Regions from separate parts of the Klebsiella quasipneumoniae subsp. quasipneumoniae genome, predicted to be linked through region 3. Evidence: predicted binding sites of a transcription regulator. Region 3 holds the regulator's gene; each other region holds the start of a gene.
What was found. The regulator LexA, encoded in region 3, represses DNA repair genes until DNA is damaged. The targets are predictions, from matches to a motif close to TNCTGTATGTACATACAGNA.

Region 1: a site for LexA is predicted at 2,614-2,633, ahead of uvrB (excinuclease ABC subunit UvrB). Genes of this name have one in related genera too.
Region 2: a site for LexA is predicted at 2,421-2,440, ahead of dinG (ATP-dependent DNA helicase DinG). Genes of this name have one in related genera too.

What each region holds. Positions count from the first base shown of each region.
Region 1 covers NZ_CP084876.1:3,626,548-3,631,521, forward strand. Annotated here, with positions in the region: gene pmrB (two-component system sensor histidine kinase PmrB) at 1-265, shown strand, start outside; gene uvrB (excinuclease ABC subunit UvrB) at 518-2,539, opposite strand; gene LGM20_RS17530 (hypothetical protein) at 2,950-3,162, shown strand; gene LGM20_RS17535 (ABC transporter ATP-binding protein) at 3,249-3,971, shown strand; gene bioD (dethiobiotin synthase) at 3,913-4,635, opposite strand; gene bioC (malonyl-ACP O-methyltransferase BioC) at 4,628-4,974, opposite strand, start outside.
Region 2 covers NZ_CP084876.1:3,599,018-3,603,991, forward strand. Annotated here, with positions in the region: gene ybiB (DNA-binding protein YbiB) at 1-221, opposite strand, end outside; gene dinG (ATP-dependent DNA helicase DinG) at 251-2,407, opposite strand; gene rhlE (ATP-dependent RNA helicase RhlE) at 2,600-3,955, opposite strand; gene LGM20_RS17400 (transketolase family protein) at 4,171-4,974, opposite strand, start outside.
Region 3 covers NZ_CP084876.1:4,998,200-5,003,173, forward strand. Annotated here, with positions in the region: gene LGM20_RS23935 (CsbD family protein) at 1-198, opposite strand, end outside; gene dinF (MATE family efflux transporter DinF) at 435-1,751, opposite strand; gene lexA (transcriptional repressor LexA) at 1,821-2,429, opposite strand; gene LGM20_RS23950 (diacylglycerol kinase) at 2,552-2,920, opposite strand; gene plsB (glycerol-3-phosphate 1-O-acyltransferase PlsB) at 3,049-4,974, shown strand, end outside.

The sequences.
Region 1 (4,974 bases), 1.4 Mb from region 3:
GTCGGTGAAAGCGGGTCTGATGCCGGTGATGGCAGTGGAAGATGAAGGACCGGGAATTGATGAGGCGAAAAGCGGCGAACTCAGTAAGGCCTTTGTACGCATGGACAGTCGCTACGGCGGCATAGGGCTTGGACTGAGCATCGTCACGCGCATTGCTCAGCTGCATGACGCCCAGTTCTTTTTGCATAACCGCCAGCCGGGGCCAGGGGTCCGCGCGTGGGTGTTATTCCCGCGGCGTGCGGGTCAGAACGTCAGCACCCACTGATGGAAGAAGGCAACAATAATGACCAGGGCGGTGGCGACCGCCAGATATTCACGGAAGTTGATTTTTTGCATGGGCACTATCCTCATCAGGTTGAGGATAGTGTCGCCTGGCGAGATTAAGCAAACATTAAGAAGGCCGCTTTGCGGCCTTTTTTCTTCTCCGCCGTGGGTTATCTGGCTGCGGAACGGTCAGCGCAGCGCCGTACCTTCACTGCCCCCTCGCCTATCCCCGTCCGGCGGTATGCGCCAACACTCAGGAGGCGGCGATAAACAGTTCGCGCAGCTGATGCAGCTGGTCGCGAATTTGCGCCGCCTCTTCGAACTCGAGGTTCTGCGCGTGCTGCATCATCTGCCCTTCCAGCTCGTGGATTTTCTGCTGCAGCGCTTTTGGCGTCATATCCACGCCGCTGAGCCCGGCAGGCTCGACGGCCTTCGCTTTACCGCGCCCTTTGGCTTTGGTTTTCGCCAGGCTCTGGCCCAGCTGCAGGATATCCACCACTTTCTTGTTCAGCCCCTGCGGCACGATGCCATGCTCTTCGTTGTAGCGCTGCTGCTTCTCCCGTCGCCGCTCCGTCTCACCGATGGCTTTCGCCATCGAGGGAGTGATCTTATCGCCGTACAGAATAGCCTTGCCGTTGACGTTGCGCGCCGCGCGGCCGATGGTCTGGATCAGCGAGCGTTCGGAGCGCAGGAAGCCCTCTTTGTCCGCATCGAGGATCGCCACCAGCGACACCTCCGGCATATCCAGCCCCTCACGCAGCAGGTTGATCCCCACCAGCACGTCAAACTCGCCAAGACGCAGGTCGCGGATAATCTCCATACGTTCGACGGTGTCGATATCCGAGTGCAGATAGCGCACCCGCTCGCCGTGCTCCTCAAGGTACTCGGTTAAGTCTTCCGCCATCCGCTTGGTGAGGGTGGTGACCAGCACGCGCTCGTTGATGGCCGTGCGCAGGCGGATCTCCGACAGCAGGTCGTCGACCTGGGTGGCCACCGGCCGCACTTCGATGATCGGGTCCAGCAGACCGGTCGGACGCACCACCTGATCCACCACCTCGCCGCCGGATTTATCCAGCTCGTAGGCGCCGGGGGTCGCCGACACGTAGATGGTTTGCGGCGCCAGCGCTTCGAATTCTTCAAACTTCATCGGCCGGTTATCCAGCGCCGACGGCAGGCGGAAGCCGTACTCCACCAGCGTCTCTTTGCGCGCCCGGTCGCCGCGGTACATGCCGCCGATCTGCGGCACCGTGACGTGGGATTCGTCGATCACCAGCAGGCCGTCTGCCGGCAGGTAGTCGAACAGGGTGGGAGGCGGCTCGCCGGGCCCGCGCCCGGAGAGGAAGCGCGAGTAGTTTTCAATGCCCGAGCAGTAGCCCAGCTCGTTCATCATTTCGAGGTCGAACTGGGTGCGCTGGGTTAAGCGCTGCTCTTCCAGCAGCTTGTTGTTGGCCAGCAGCACCTTGCGCCGCTCCGCCAGCTCCAGCTTAATCTCTTCCATCGCCTGGACGATGCGTTCCCGCGGCGTCACGTAGTGCGTCTTGGGATAAATGGTGTAGCGCGGCACCGTCGATTCCACATGGCCGGTAAGCGGGTCGAACAGCGACAGGCGCTCAACCTCTTCGTCAAACAGCTCAATGCGCAGGGCGATATCGTCGGATTCCGCCGGGAAGACGTCGATCACCTCGCCGCGCACGCGGAAGGTGCCGCGCTGGAAGGCCTGATCGTTGCGGGTATACTGCAGCTCGGCCAGGCGGCGCAGGATCGCCCGCTGGTCAATCAGCATCCCCACCGTCAGATGCAACATCATTTTCAGATACAGGTCCGGGTCGCCGAGGCCGTAGATAGCCGAGACCGAGGCCACCACCACCACATCGCGCCGCTCAAGCAGCGCTTTAGTGGCCGACAGGCGCATCTGCTCGATATGTTCGTTTACCGAGGCGTCCTTCTCAATGAAGGTATCTGAGCTGGGGACGTAGGCTTCCGGCTGGTAGTAATCGTAGTAGGAGACGAAATACTCGACGGCATTCTCGGGGAAAAATTCTTTCATCTCGCCGTAGAGCTGGGCCGCCAGGGTTTTGTTTGGTGCCAGCACCATCGTCGGCCGCTGCAGATCGGCAATCACGTTGGCGATGGTAAAGGTTTTACCGGAGCCGGTGACCCCCAGCAGCGTTTGATGCGCGAGCCCATCCTCCAGCCCCTCTTCCAGGCGGCGGATGGCTTCCGGTTGGTCTCCGGAGGGGCGAAAGGCGGAATGCAGAACAAACGATTTACTCATCAATCAGAACCTGAAAAAGATTTAGCGGCCGGTGTTTAATTCTACCCCTCGGGCCGTTTTTTGCCAACAAAATATACTGGATATTTAAACAGTACGTGATTATGATAGCGCCACGATTTGGCCTTTTTTGCCGGCAACCGGGATATAAAACGCGCGCCGGGCGGAATAATCCTCCGGCCGTCAGGGTTATCCCCAGAAATTTTTACCTTTTAACATTTGTCAAGCGGACGGGTGAAAGTTTTATGGCAGAAGATGACGCTTTTCTTACACCCATTGATTTTATCTAACAAGCTGATATTTAATGCTTTTAAAGAAAAGACGCCTTTCGCGCCAATTCAGCCGCAAGCCGCGTACGCTCTAGCTTACCGCAGGTTTTCTAACTCTAATACACAAGGTTATCCACAGGAATAGTGGATAACTGTCTGCAGCCCAAGACCGCCGCCGCCCGGCGCAAATCGTCTGGCTGCCTAAACCGCGCGGCGAAAAATTTTTATCGAACTATTTTTGATAACTATCCGCTTAAAGCCGCTCGATTTTTGCTGCTTTTTGCACCACCCTTTAGCGTCGGGCACCGGAAAAGTGCAGCCCCGGCGCTGGCTGTGCCTGATGGTATCGGCGTTTAGCGTTTTTTTCCGAGCGTTCTTTTTCCTGGCAAGAGTTTTGCAGCATCTTTCTGTCGCCCTGACGCCAGGATAAGGAGAAAACGTCCATGTTGAATTTACAGGCAGTAAATCACTTTTACGGCAACCAGCATTCGCTGTGGAATGTCGATCTTGAACTACGCCCGGGGGAGTGCATTGGCGTACTGGGACGCGAGGGCATGGGAAAAACCACCCTGGTTAACTGCATTGCCGGGCACCTGCCGGTGGCCAGCGGCCGGATGACCTGGCATGACATTGGCGCCCCGCCGCAGGATCTCACCCCCCTGTCGGCCCAGTCGCGCAGCGCCATCGGTATCGGCTATGTGCCGCAGGATAAACGCATCTTCTCCCAGCTCAGCGTGGAAGAGAATCTACATATTGCCCTCGCGGCCGGGAAACCCGGGGCTAACGCCAGCGGCGGCGAAATCTATGAACATTTTCCCGAACTCTATGCCCTACGGCAGCGCAAAGGCGCCTCGCTGAGCGACGACGATCAGTACCAGCTGGCGCTGGCCAGGGCGCTGATTGTCCAGCCGCGGCTGCTGATCCTTGATGAACCCTCGCGCGGCAGAGGGCCGCGCTGTCTGCAAAAGCTGGCGGATCTGCTGCTGCGGTTGAATCGCGATATCGGCCTGACGGTGCTGCTCGCCGAGCAGCACCTGCCCTTTATCCGCCGGGTGGCGGATCGTTTCTGTGTTTTGCACCGGGGCCGTAACGTCGCCGAAGGCGATATTATGGCGCTGGATGAACCGCTGCTGGCGCAGTGGATGACGCCGGATCCAGCGCCCTGAGGTCCAGATACTGGCCGAGATCGTCGCGCTGCGCGATATCGGCAAGCCACGGTATTTCACCGAGGAACGGCGCGGCCAGCCGGTTTTTCAGCGTCGCCAGATACTCGGCGTGGCGCTTGCCCGGCGGCAGCACGTCATTGGCGATCCACCCCGCGAGCGGCAGCCCCGCCTGGCGTACCGCCTGGGCGGTAAGCATCGCGTGGTTGATGCAGCCGAGCTTGACGCCCACCACCAGAATCACCGGCAGCTGCTCCGCCTGCGCCCAGTCGGCGAAGGTCAGGGTTTCCGAAAGCGGCGTAAACCAGCCGCCGGCCCCTTCCACCAGCACCCAGTCGGCGAGGCGTTCTAACTCGCGCAGCCCGCTGGAGAGCCTCGCCGCGGCGATCGGCCGTCCTTCGTCGGCGCTGATGATATGCGGTGAGGTCGGCTCGGCGAAGGTATACGGGTTAACCTGCTCATAGCGCAGCGCGACCCGGCTATGACGCTGCAGCGCCAGCGCGTCTTCATTACGCAGCCCGGCGGCGGTAAGCTCGCTGCCGGAAGCCACCGGCTTATAGCCGGCGGTGTGAAAACCCAGCTGATTCGCCGCCTGCAGCAGGGCGCTGCTGGCGATGGTTTTCCCGACTTCAGTGTCGGTCCCGGTGACAAAAAAACGTTTAGTCACGCTCAATGACTCCTGTAAAAAGAGAATACGTCAGCGGGCAGACGCCCTGCCGCTGCGGCCAGGCCAGCTGTAGCTCGCGCAGTTTGCCGCGGCTAAGCGGGGCCGATGCCCGCCCCTGGTGCAAATGGGTGGCGCCGATGCCCTTCAGCGATCGCATGGCGCTCAGCGCATCGACGAACGGCAGGCTAATCTGATGCACCTCGCCGGACGCCCGCAGGCCGCTCAGCGCCTCGCGCACCGCCGCTTCGCTGAGAAAACGGTTGGCATGCGGCCGGTCGTCGATGGCCCGCCACGCCTGATTGAGCTCCGGCAGCGAGTCGGCCAGCAGCGTGCTAAACG
Region 2 (4,974 bases), 1.4 Mb from region 3:
GTCAGGCGCAGAGTATGCTGCTGCATCGCGGCGTAAAAGCCTTTCATCTCCGCTTCGCCTTCGCCTTTGATGCGCAGGGCGATTAATATTCCCCCCAGCTCCAGCTCCGGCACCTCGCCGTTCAGCATCCGCGCGTAGAGCCCACGGGCGGTCTCTTCATCCAGGTCGCGGGCATGATTCTTACCGCGGCCCACCTCTTTTATAATTTTGCTGTACTCCATGGCTCCCCCTGTTGCGTCACGCGCCGGCGTCAACGACGTTTACGGCCTGTCTGTTTTGCTGTCTGTTTTGCTTTACGTTTTACTATAACCTCCGGGACGCCCGGCTGCTCTATGGGAAAAACAGGCAACGCGTTCAGTAGACGCGCGCCGTAGTTTTTGGTCAACAGACGCTTATCGTAAATCACCACCTCTCCCCAGCAGTGATGGCTACGGATCAGACGCCCCACCTGCTGAATAAGATTAAAGGAGGCGCTGGGCAAACTCTGTACCTCGAAGGGATAACGATTGAGGCTTTTCAGCCATTCGCCTTCGGTGATCACTACCGGGCTGTCGATGGGCGGAAAGGCGATTTTATGGATATGCACCTGGCTTAACAGATCGCCTTTTAAATCGAGACCTTCGGCGAAGGACTGCAGGCCCACCAGCACGCTGCGCTCGCCGCTTTCCACCCGTTTGCGATGCAGCTCCACCAGCCGGTAGCGCGGCTGGTCGCCCTGCACCAGCAGCATCAGGCGCAGATCGGTCACATGCTCCAGGAAGCGATTCATCGCTCGCCCGCTGGCGAACAGCACCAGCATCCCGAGATGTTTCTTGCTCTCCACCTGCTGGCGAAAATAGGCCGCCATCTCGGCGATGTGCTGCTCTTCGTTATCCATCAGCGGTTCATAGCGCATTTGAGGAATAATAATTTTCCCCTGCTCTACGTGGTTGAACGGCGAATCCAGTGCCACGAAGCGGTCGCCCGCTTTCTCCTTCAGGCCGCTCATCTCCTGCAGGCGCGAGAAGCTGTTTAGAGAGCGCAGCGTCGCTGACGTCACCACGATATGCGGCACGCTGCGCCACAGCAGTCGTTCAAGCTGATCGCTGACGCGGATGCCGACGCAGTGGAACCAGACGTGGATCTGGCCGTCGCGCACCACCCGCGTCGCCCATTTGGTCACCGGCGCGCCAGAGGACTGCGCCAGCGACGCCAGACGCCACAGCTTGCTTTGGCTTTCAAACATGCCGAGGGCGCGGTTCATCTGCAGCAGCACCCGATGCAGGCGCACCACGTCATGGCTGCCGGTCTTTTCGCTGAGATCGTTAAGGAACAGCTCCGCCAGCCCGCGCAGCGTCTCGGTGAGCTTCGCCAGCCGCTGGCAGATCTCCATCACCTCCTGCGGCAGTTCGCCCATCGGGAAGCGATGCTCCGCGTCCTGACCGGCGGGCATATAGAGATTGAGAATATTATTCAACGACGCAATCAGCTCGAACAGCTCTTCGCAATGGCCGGCGAGCCGCTCCGCATTGGCCAGCGGCGGCGTGGTTTTCGGGCGGAACTGCTCCATGCAGGTAGCCACCAGCTTGCAGAACAGATCCAGCTGCAGGCGAAACCAGGGGGCGGTGATCTCGGCGCTCATCTCCAGCGCGTCGCGGGCGACGTCCGGCAGATGATGGCCTTCATCGAGGACCAGCAGCAGGTTTTTCGGCTCCGGCAGCACCGCCTCGCTCTCCATCGCCGCCATCACCAGCGCATGGTTGGCCACCACCACTTCCGCCTCCTGAATTTCCCGCCGCGCCACAAAGAACGGACACTCCCGATAGTAGTGGCAGTTGCGGTTCAGGCAGCTGGCCTTATCGGTGCTCAGCCGGCTCCACAGCCCATCGTCGATGGCTTTGTCGGTATGGTCGCGCAGCCCGTCCCAGCGGTAGCTGTCGAGATCCTGCTTCAGCGTCGCGCACAGCTTCTGCTCGGCCTGGTTGTTCGGGGTGAGATCGTCGTCGAGGAAGGCCAGCAGATCCTGCTGCGTCGGCTCGGTGCTGGCCAGCGCCGTCAGATTGCGCGGGCAGACGTAGCGTCCGCGACCGAAGGCGGCGGTGAAGCGCAGGTCGGGGATAATCTTGCGCAGCAGCGGCAGGTCTTTACTGTAAATTTGATCCTGCAGGGCGACGTTGGCGGTGCTGACCACCAGCGTTTTTTGTTTCTCACGGGCGATGGCAATGCCGGGGATCAGATATGACAGCGTTTTACCAACGCCGGTCGGCGCTTCGATAGCCAGATGCCGGCCCTCATCCCCGGCGAGGGTTTTCGCCACATCAGCGATCATCTGCCGCTGCGGGGGGCGGGGAATAAAGTCCGGGATCTGTTCCTGAAGCGCCTTATACCAGGCGGCGATTTGCGCTTTCAGCGCAGCGGTCAAAGCCATGAGAAAACCTGAATACTGTATAAACAGCCACTATTGTGCCATTTTTGCCCGCCCGGAGGTATTGCTTTCTGCTCAGTGTGGAAGCGTGCTCGACAAATAGTGTAATGGAAAGAAAAAGGCCCGCCGCCGCGTAGCGGACAGACGGGCCTGAGCCGTACTTAACCGCATTCTCGCGGTCCGGGCATCAGCCTGTTATTCGCCAGCCGGTTTACGCGGGCGACGGCGGCGCGGCGGTTTGCCGTCCTGAGTGCGCGCTTTCGGCGCCTCGCCGTCCTGACGACGCGGGGCGCTGCTCTGGCTGCGCGGCTGTCCGCTGCGCCCCTGGCCCTGGCCGCCGCGTCCCTGACCCTGACCACGACCGCCGCCGCGCTGCTGGCGACCGTTCTGGATAGGTTCGGCTTTAATAGACGGATCCGGCTCATAGCCGGCAATCGCGATGCGCGGGATCTCTTTCTTCAGCAGGCGCTCGATATCGCGCAGCAGCTTGTGCTCATCCACGCACACCAGCGACAAGGCTTCGCCGGTGGCCGCGGCGCGACCGGTACGGCCGATACGGTGGACATAATCTTCCGGCACGTTCGGCAGCTCGTAGTTCACCACGTGCGGCAGCTCTTCGATATCCAGACCGCGGGCGGCGATATCGGTCGCCACCAGCACGCGAATGCCGCCGGATTTAAAGTCGGCCAGCGCGCGGGTACGCGCCCCCTGGCTCTTGTTGCCATGGATCGCCGCGCTGCGGATGCCGTCTTTGTTGAGCTGCTCCGCGAGGTGGTTGGCGCCATGCTTAGTGCGGGTAAAGACCAGCACCTGCTGCCAGTTGCCTTCGCCGATAAGCTGCGACAGCAGCTCGCGCTTACGGTTTTTGTCAACAAAATGGACGTGCTGGGTGATCTGCTCGGAGGCCGTGTTGCGACGCGCCACTTCCACTTCCAGCGGGTTGTGCAGCAATTTCTCAGCCAGGCCTTTGATCTCGTCGGAGAAGGTCGCCGAGAACAGCAGGTTCTGCCGACGCGGCGGCAGTTTAGCCAGTACGCGGCGGATGTCATGGATAAAGCCCATATCCAGCATGCGGTCCGCTTCATCCAGTACGAGGATTTCCACTTTATCGAGGCTGACGGCGTTCTGGTGTTCCAGGTCCAGCAGACGGCCCGGGGTGGCGACGAGGATATCGACGCCGCCGCGCAGCTTCATCATCTGCGGGTTGATGCTCACGCCGCCGAACACCACCAGCGAGCGAACATTCAGATATTTGCTGTAATCCCGCACGTTCTCGCCCACCTGCGCCGCCAGCTCGCGGGTCGGGGTCAGGATCAGCGCGCGCACCGGGCGACGACCCTTCGCGTGCGGCTCGTTCTGGATCAGGCGCTGCAGCAGCGGCAGAGTAAAGCCCGCCGTTTTACCGGTGCCGGTCTGGGCGCTGGCCATCAGGTCGCGGCCCTGCAGTACCGCCGGGATCGCCTGCTGCTGGATAGGGGTCGGCTCAACGTAGCCCTGCTCAGCGACAGCGCGCAGGATATCGGGATTCAGGCCAAGGGAATCAAAAGACATAACAACTCCGAACCGCCCCGGCCCGGTGAAGGGCGTAGTTTTCAGGGAGATTATTGCGATAAGAGATGGCAAAAACCACAATGCCATGAAGGGGCGCAGTCTAGCAGATTTTGTGACAGGCCGCATAAAATCTGCAAAAGAATGCCGCGCCTGGCTGGCGGGGGAAAGAAGGCCGCTGAGGGCGCTCAGCGGCCAGGCGGGTCGCCGCAGCGCGGTTAACGCAGACGATACTTAATTTTTTCAACGATCTTCGCGGTGGAGATGCCGTAGCGATCGTGGAGGGTCGGCAGCGCGCCGGCTAACAGGAACGCGTCAGGCAGCCCTACGGTATCCAGCTCGCAGCGAACCCCATTGCGCATCAGCAGGGCGGCCACCGCCTCTCCTAACCCGCCGACCGCGGTGTGGTTTTCGGCGGTGACCACCAGGCGACCCGGCTTCGACGCCTGTTCAATAATCGCTTGTTCATCCAGCGGTTTGATGGTCGGCACGTGCAGGACCGCCACGCTGATATTATCGTCCCGCAGCTTTTCAACCGCCTCCAGCGCGCGCATGGTCATTAGCCCGGAGGAGATAATCAACACGTCGTTGCCGTCCTCCAGCAGCTTCGCTTTGCCCAGTTCGAACTGATAGTCGTATTTATCCAGCACCAGCGGCACCTTCCCGCGAAGCAGGCGCATATAAACCGGGCCATGATGATCGGCAATGGCCGGTACCGCCTGCTCAATCTCCAGCGAATCGCAGGGATCGACGATGACCATTCCAGGGATACCACGCATGATCGCCAGATCTTCGGTGGCCTGATGACTGGGGCCATAGCCGGTCGTCAGGCCCGGTAGCGCCGCGCAAATCTTGACGTTCAGATGCTCTTCAGCGATCACCTGATGAATAAAATCATAGGCGCGACGGGTCGCAAAGGCGGCATAGGTGGTGGCGAAGGGAATAAATCCCTCCTTCGCCATGCCTCCCGCCGCCGCCATCAGCAGTTGCTCCGCCATTCCCATCTGGAAAAAGCGATCCGG
Region 3 (4,974 bases):
GTCGTTCTTATGCTCCCAGTCTGAGACTTCTTTCTCAGCCTGATCTTTCTCATAGCCGTAACGCTCCTGAATTTTGCCGACCAGCTGGTCGCGCTTCCCTTCGATTACGGTCATATCGTCATCGGTAAGTTTGCCCCACTGTTCCTTGGCTTTACCTTTCAACTGTTTCCAGTTACCGCCGATTTCGTCTTTATTCATGATAACGTCCTCATCATTCGGTGGGTTTACAGCCCGTTTTGTGCCGGACATGGTATTAACTATAGATGAGAATGCTGGCGCCGATTCGTTATTCGGAATTTTTAACCATAGCCCTCATTGGAAACGCTGAAGGTGGTTTTCCCGGCACGCGCTACGCTCGCCGGGCTACTGAGTCGCTCCGGCAAACCTGGCGCGACCGGAGGACGTTCACCGATAATGGCGAGCTAGAGAAAGGGCTAACTAAACCAGGTGCCGCGTCGCCAGTGGCGGCGCCAGATCAGCGCCAGCGACAGGCCTCGCAGCGCGAGAAACACCGCCAGCGCCAGCCACAGGCCGTGATTGCCGAGCGCCGGGACCGTAAGCAGCGTCACGGCGAAGCCGGCCGCGGCGACCGCCATACTGTTCCGCATCTCCGCGCCGCGCGTCGCGCCGATAAACATGCCGTCCAGCAGATAGCACCAGACCCCGACCACCGGCAGGATGGTCTGCCAGATCAGATAGCGATCGGCCAGCTGCTGCAGGGAAGGCAGTGAGGTTAACAGCGCGATGATGTACTCCCCCGCCAGGCTGTAAACCAGGGCAAACGCCAGCGCCACCATACCGGACTGCCGGCAGGCCGCCCGCCACACCTCCAGCAGCTGGCTGCCGTCGCGCGCGCCGTAGGCCTGGCCGGAGTGGGCCTCCACGGCATAGGCAAAGCCATCCAGCGCGTAGGCGGTAAAGGTCAGCATGGTCATTAGTACGGCGTTGACCGCCACGATATCGCTGCCCAGACGGGCGCCGTAGACGGTCAGCGCGCCAAAGCACAGCTGCAGCAGCAGGGAGCGCAGCATGATGTCGCGATTCAACGCCAGCAGACGGCGCATGTCCCCGCGCCAGGCGTTTTTCAGCATCGCCAGCGACACGCCGCGCAGCGTTAGCACCCGCTTCGCCATCATCAGGCCGATAATGAGAGTGGCGTACTCCGCGGTGACCGTGGCCAGCGCCGCCCCCTGGACGTTCATCCGCAGGCCCATCACCAGCCACAGGTCGAGCACAATATTCAACAGATTACCGACCACCAGCAAAATCACCGGCGCCCGGGCATACTGGACCCCCAGCAGCCAGCCGAGCAGCACAAGGTTGGCCAGCGACGCGGGAGCGCTGAGCCAGCGGATATCGAGAAACCGTCTCGCCTGCTCGAGAACCGCCTCGCTGCCGCCGACGATATGCAGGGCGAGGTTAATCAACGGCAGGCGAAACAGGATAATCAACACCCCGGCGCCCAGCGCCAGAGCCAGCGGCTGCACCAGCGCCCGCGCCAGTCGCAGCGGATCTTTGGCCCCCCAGGCCTGAGCGGTCAACCCGGTGGTGCTCATGCGAAGAAACAGCAGCAGCATAAACAGGAAACTGGTGGCCGTCGCTCCGACCGCGACGCCGCCAAGGTATACCGGGCTGTCAAGGTGGCCGATCACCGCGGTATCCACCAGCCCCAGCAGCGGGACGGTGATATTGGAGAAAATCATGGGGAGTGCAAGGCGCCACAGCGCTTTATCGGCAGCGTTGAGCAGCATGTTCGGAGACCTGATTGAGGACAAACGTCGCAGCGTCATGCATCAGATGACGCTGCGCGGGGGCAGGCGTTACAGCCATTCTCCATTACGGATCACGCCAACGGCCAGACCCTCAATGGTAAAACTCTGCTGACGCAGATCGACAACGATAGGGGTAAATTCGCTGTTTTCCGGCAACAGTTCGACGACGTTGCCCTGCTTTTTCAGGCGCTTCACCGTCACTTCATCGTCAATGCGCGCTACCACCACCTGGCCGTTACGCACATCCTGGGTTTTGTGGACCGCCAGCAGATCGCCATCCAGAATACCGATGTCTTTCATCGACATCCCGCTGACGCGCAGCAGAAAATCGGCGTTGGGCTTGAACATCGACGGGTCGACCTGATAGTGGCCTTCAATATGCTGCTGCGCCAGCAGCGGCTCACCGGCGGCGACGCGGCCGATCAGCGGCAGGCCGTGCTCTTCTTCCGTCAGCAGGCGGATACCGCGCGAGGCGCCGGAGACGATCTCGATTGCGCCTTTACGCGCCAGCGCTTTCAGGTGTTCTTCCGCCGCGTTTGGGGAACGGAACCCCAAGCGCTGAGCAATCTCCGCACGCGTCGGCGGCATGCCCGTCTGGCTGATATGATCCCGAATGAGATCAAACACCTCTTGCTGCCTGGTCGTTAACGCTTTCATTCCGCCCCCTGGGTGTATATACAGTTATGCTGTGAGTATATACAGCTAACGGTGATTTTGGAACCACATGGCACACAAAAATCGGCAGATTGTTTATATTTTGCGAGGGTTAGCGAAGAACGTTAGTGATAATGGCTCCACAGCAGCGTTCCCCAGGTGATCAGCGCGATGATTATCGCCAGCAGGACCGCCGCCGACCCCATGTCTTTGGCGCGCCCTGAAAGCTCATGATAATCCGAGCCAATACGGTCCACGACCGCCTCAATCGCGCTGTTGAGAATTTCGACTATCATCACTAGCAGGACCGAGCCAATCAGCAATACGCGGGTGATGGCGTCGACGTCCAGCCAGCAGGCTATCGCGACGGCCACGATGGCGGCGACACCTTCCTGACGAAACGCGGCCTCGTTGATCCACGCCGCGCGAAATCCTTTCCAGGAGTAACCTGCCGCCTTAATGATTCGGGTTAACCCGGTGGTATTATTGGCCATCACAAAACCTTTTTATGTAAATGACGTCGATGAGTGTACGCGTTTGCCGCGCGGTAACGGAAATTTTGCCCGCTTTCTGTTATTCTTGCCGCGCATTTGCATGATTAACCAGAGGCTTCACATCGTTTATGTCCGGCTGGCAACGAATTTACTATAAATTACTGAATTTACCATTACGGGTGCTGGTAAAAAGCAAGTCTATTCCGGCAGAGCCTGCTCAGGAATTAGGACTCGATACCTCGCGTCCGGTCATGTACGTCCTGCCCTATAACTCCAAGGCGGACCTGCTGACGCTGCGCGCCCAATGTCTGGCGCATGATTTACCTGACCCGCTTGAACCGCTGGAAATCGACGGCGCCCTGCTGCCGCGCTACGTATTCATCCACGGCGGGCCGCGCGTATTCACCTACTACACGCCAAAAGAAGAGTCCATCAAGCTGTTCCACGACTACCTCGATCTGCACCGCAACCATCCGGATCTCGATGTGCAAATGGTGCCGGTGTCGGTGATGTTCGGCCGCTCGCCGGGTCGTGAGAAAGGGGAAGTTAATCCGCCGCTGCGGATGCTTAACGGCATTCAGAAATTTTTCGCCGTCTCCTGGCTCGGCCGCGACAGCTTCGTGCGCTTCTCGCCTTCCGTATCGCTGCGCCGCATGGCGGATGAGCACGGTACCGATAAGATCATCGCCCAGAAACTGGCACGCGTCGCGCGGATGCATTTTGCCCGCCAGCGCCTGGCCGCCGTCGGCCCGCGTCTGCCGGCCCGCCAGGATCTGTTTAACAAGCTGCTGGCGTCGAAGGCCATTGCCCGGGCGGTGGAAGACGAAGCGCGCAGCAAGAAAATTTCCCACGAGAAGGCCCAGCAGAACGCGATTGCGCTGATGGAAGAGATTGCCGCGAACTTCTCTTACGAGATGATCCGCCTGACCGACCGCATTCTCGGCTTCACCTGGAACCGCCTGTACCAGGGCATCAACGTGCATAACGCCGAGCGCGTACGCCAGCTGGCGCACGATGGCCATGAGATTGTCTATGTCCCCTGCCACCGCAGCCACATGGACTATCTGCTGCTCTCTTACGTCCTGTACCACCAGGGGCTGGTGCCACCGCATATCGCGGCGGGTATCAACCTTAACTTCTGGCCAGCCGGGCCAATCTTCCGCCGCCTCGGCGCGTTCTTTATTCGCCGCACCTTTAAGGGCAATAAGCTCTACTCCACGGTGTTCCGCGAGTACCTTGGCGAACTGTTCAGCCGCGGCTATTCCGTAGAGTATTTCGTCGAAGGCGGCCGCTCCCGTACCGGCCGTCTGCTCGATCCGAAGACCGGTACGCTGTCGATGACCATCCAGGCGATGCTGCGCGGCGGCACCCGGCCGATCACCCTGGTGCCGATTTACATCGGCTACGAGCACGTGATGGAGGTAGGGACCTATGCCAAAGAGCTGCGCGGCGCCACCAAAGAGAAAGAGAGTCTGCCGCAGATGGTGCGCGGCTTAAGCAAGCTGCGCAATCTTGGCCAGGGCTACGTTAACTTCGGCGAACCGCTGCCGCTGATGACCTATCTGAACCACCATGTGCCGGAGTGGCGGGAAGCGATTGACCCGATCGAAGCGGTCCGCCCTTCCTGGCTGACGCCGACGGTGAATAACATCGCCGCTGACCTGATGGTACGCATCAACAACGCCGGCGCGGCCAACGCCATGAACCTCTGCTGTACGGCGCTGCTGGCCTCCCGCCAGCGTTCGCTGACCCGTGAGCAGCTCACCCAGCAGCTGGAGTGTTACCTCGCGCTGCTGCGCAATGTGCCCTATTCGCCGGATGCCACCGCGCCGTCCGCTTCGGCCAGCGAGCTTATCGACCACGCGCTGCAGATGAACAAGTTCGAAGTCGAGAAAGACACCATTGGCGACATCATCATTCTGCCGCGCGAGCAGGCGGTGCTGATGACCTACTATCGCAACAACATCGCCCATATGCTGGTGATGCCCTCGCTGTTAGCCGCCCTGGTGACTCAGCATCGTCATCTCAGCCGCGCCGAAGTGCTGCGCCATGTG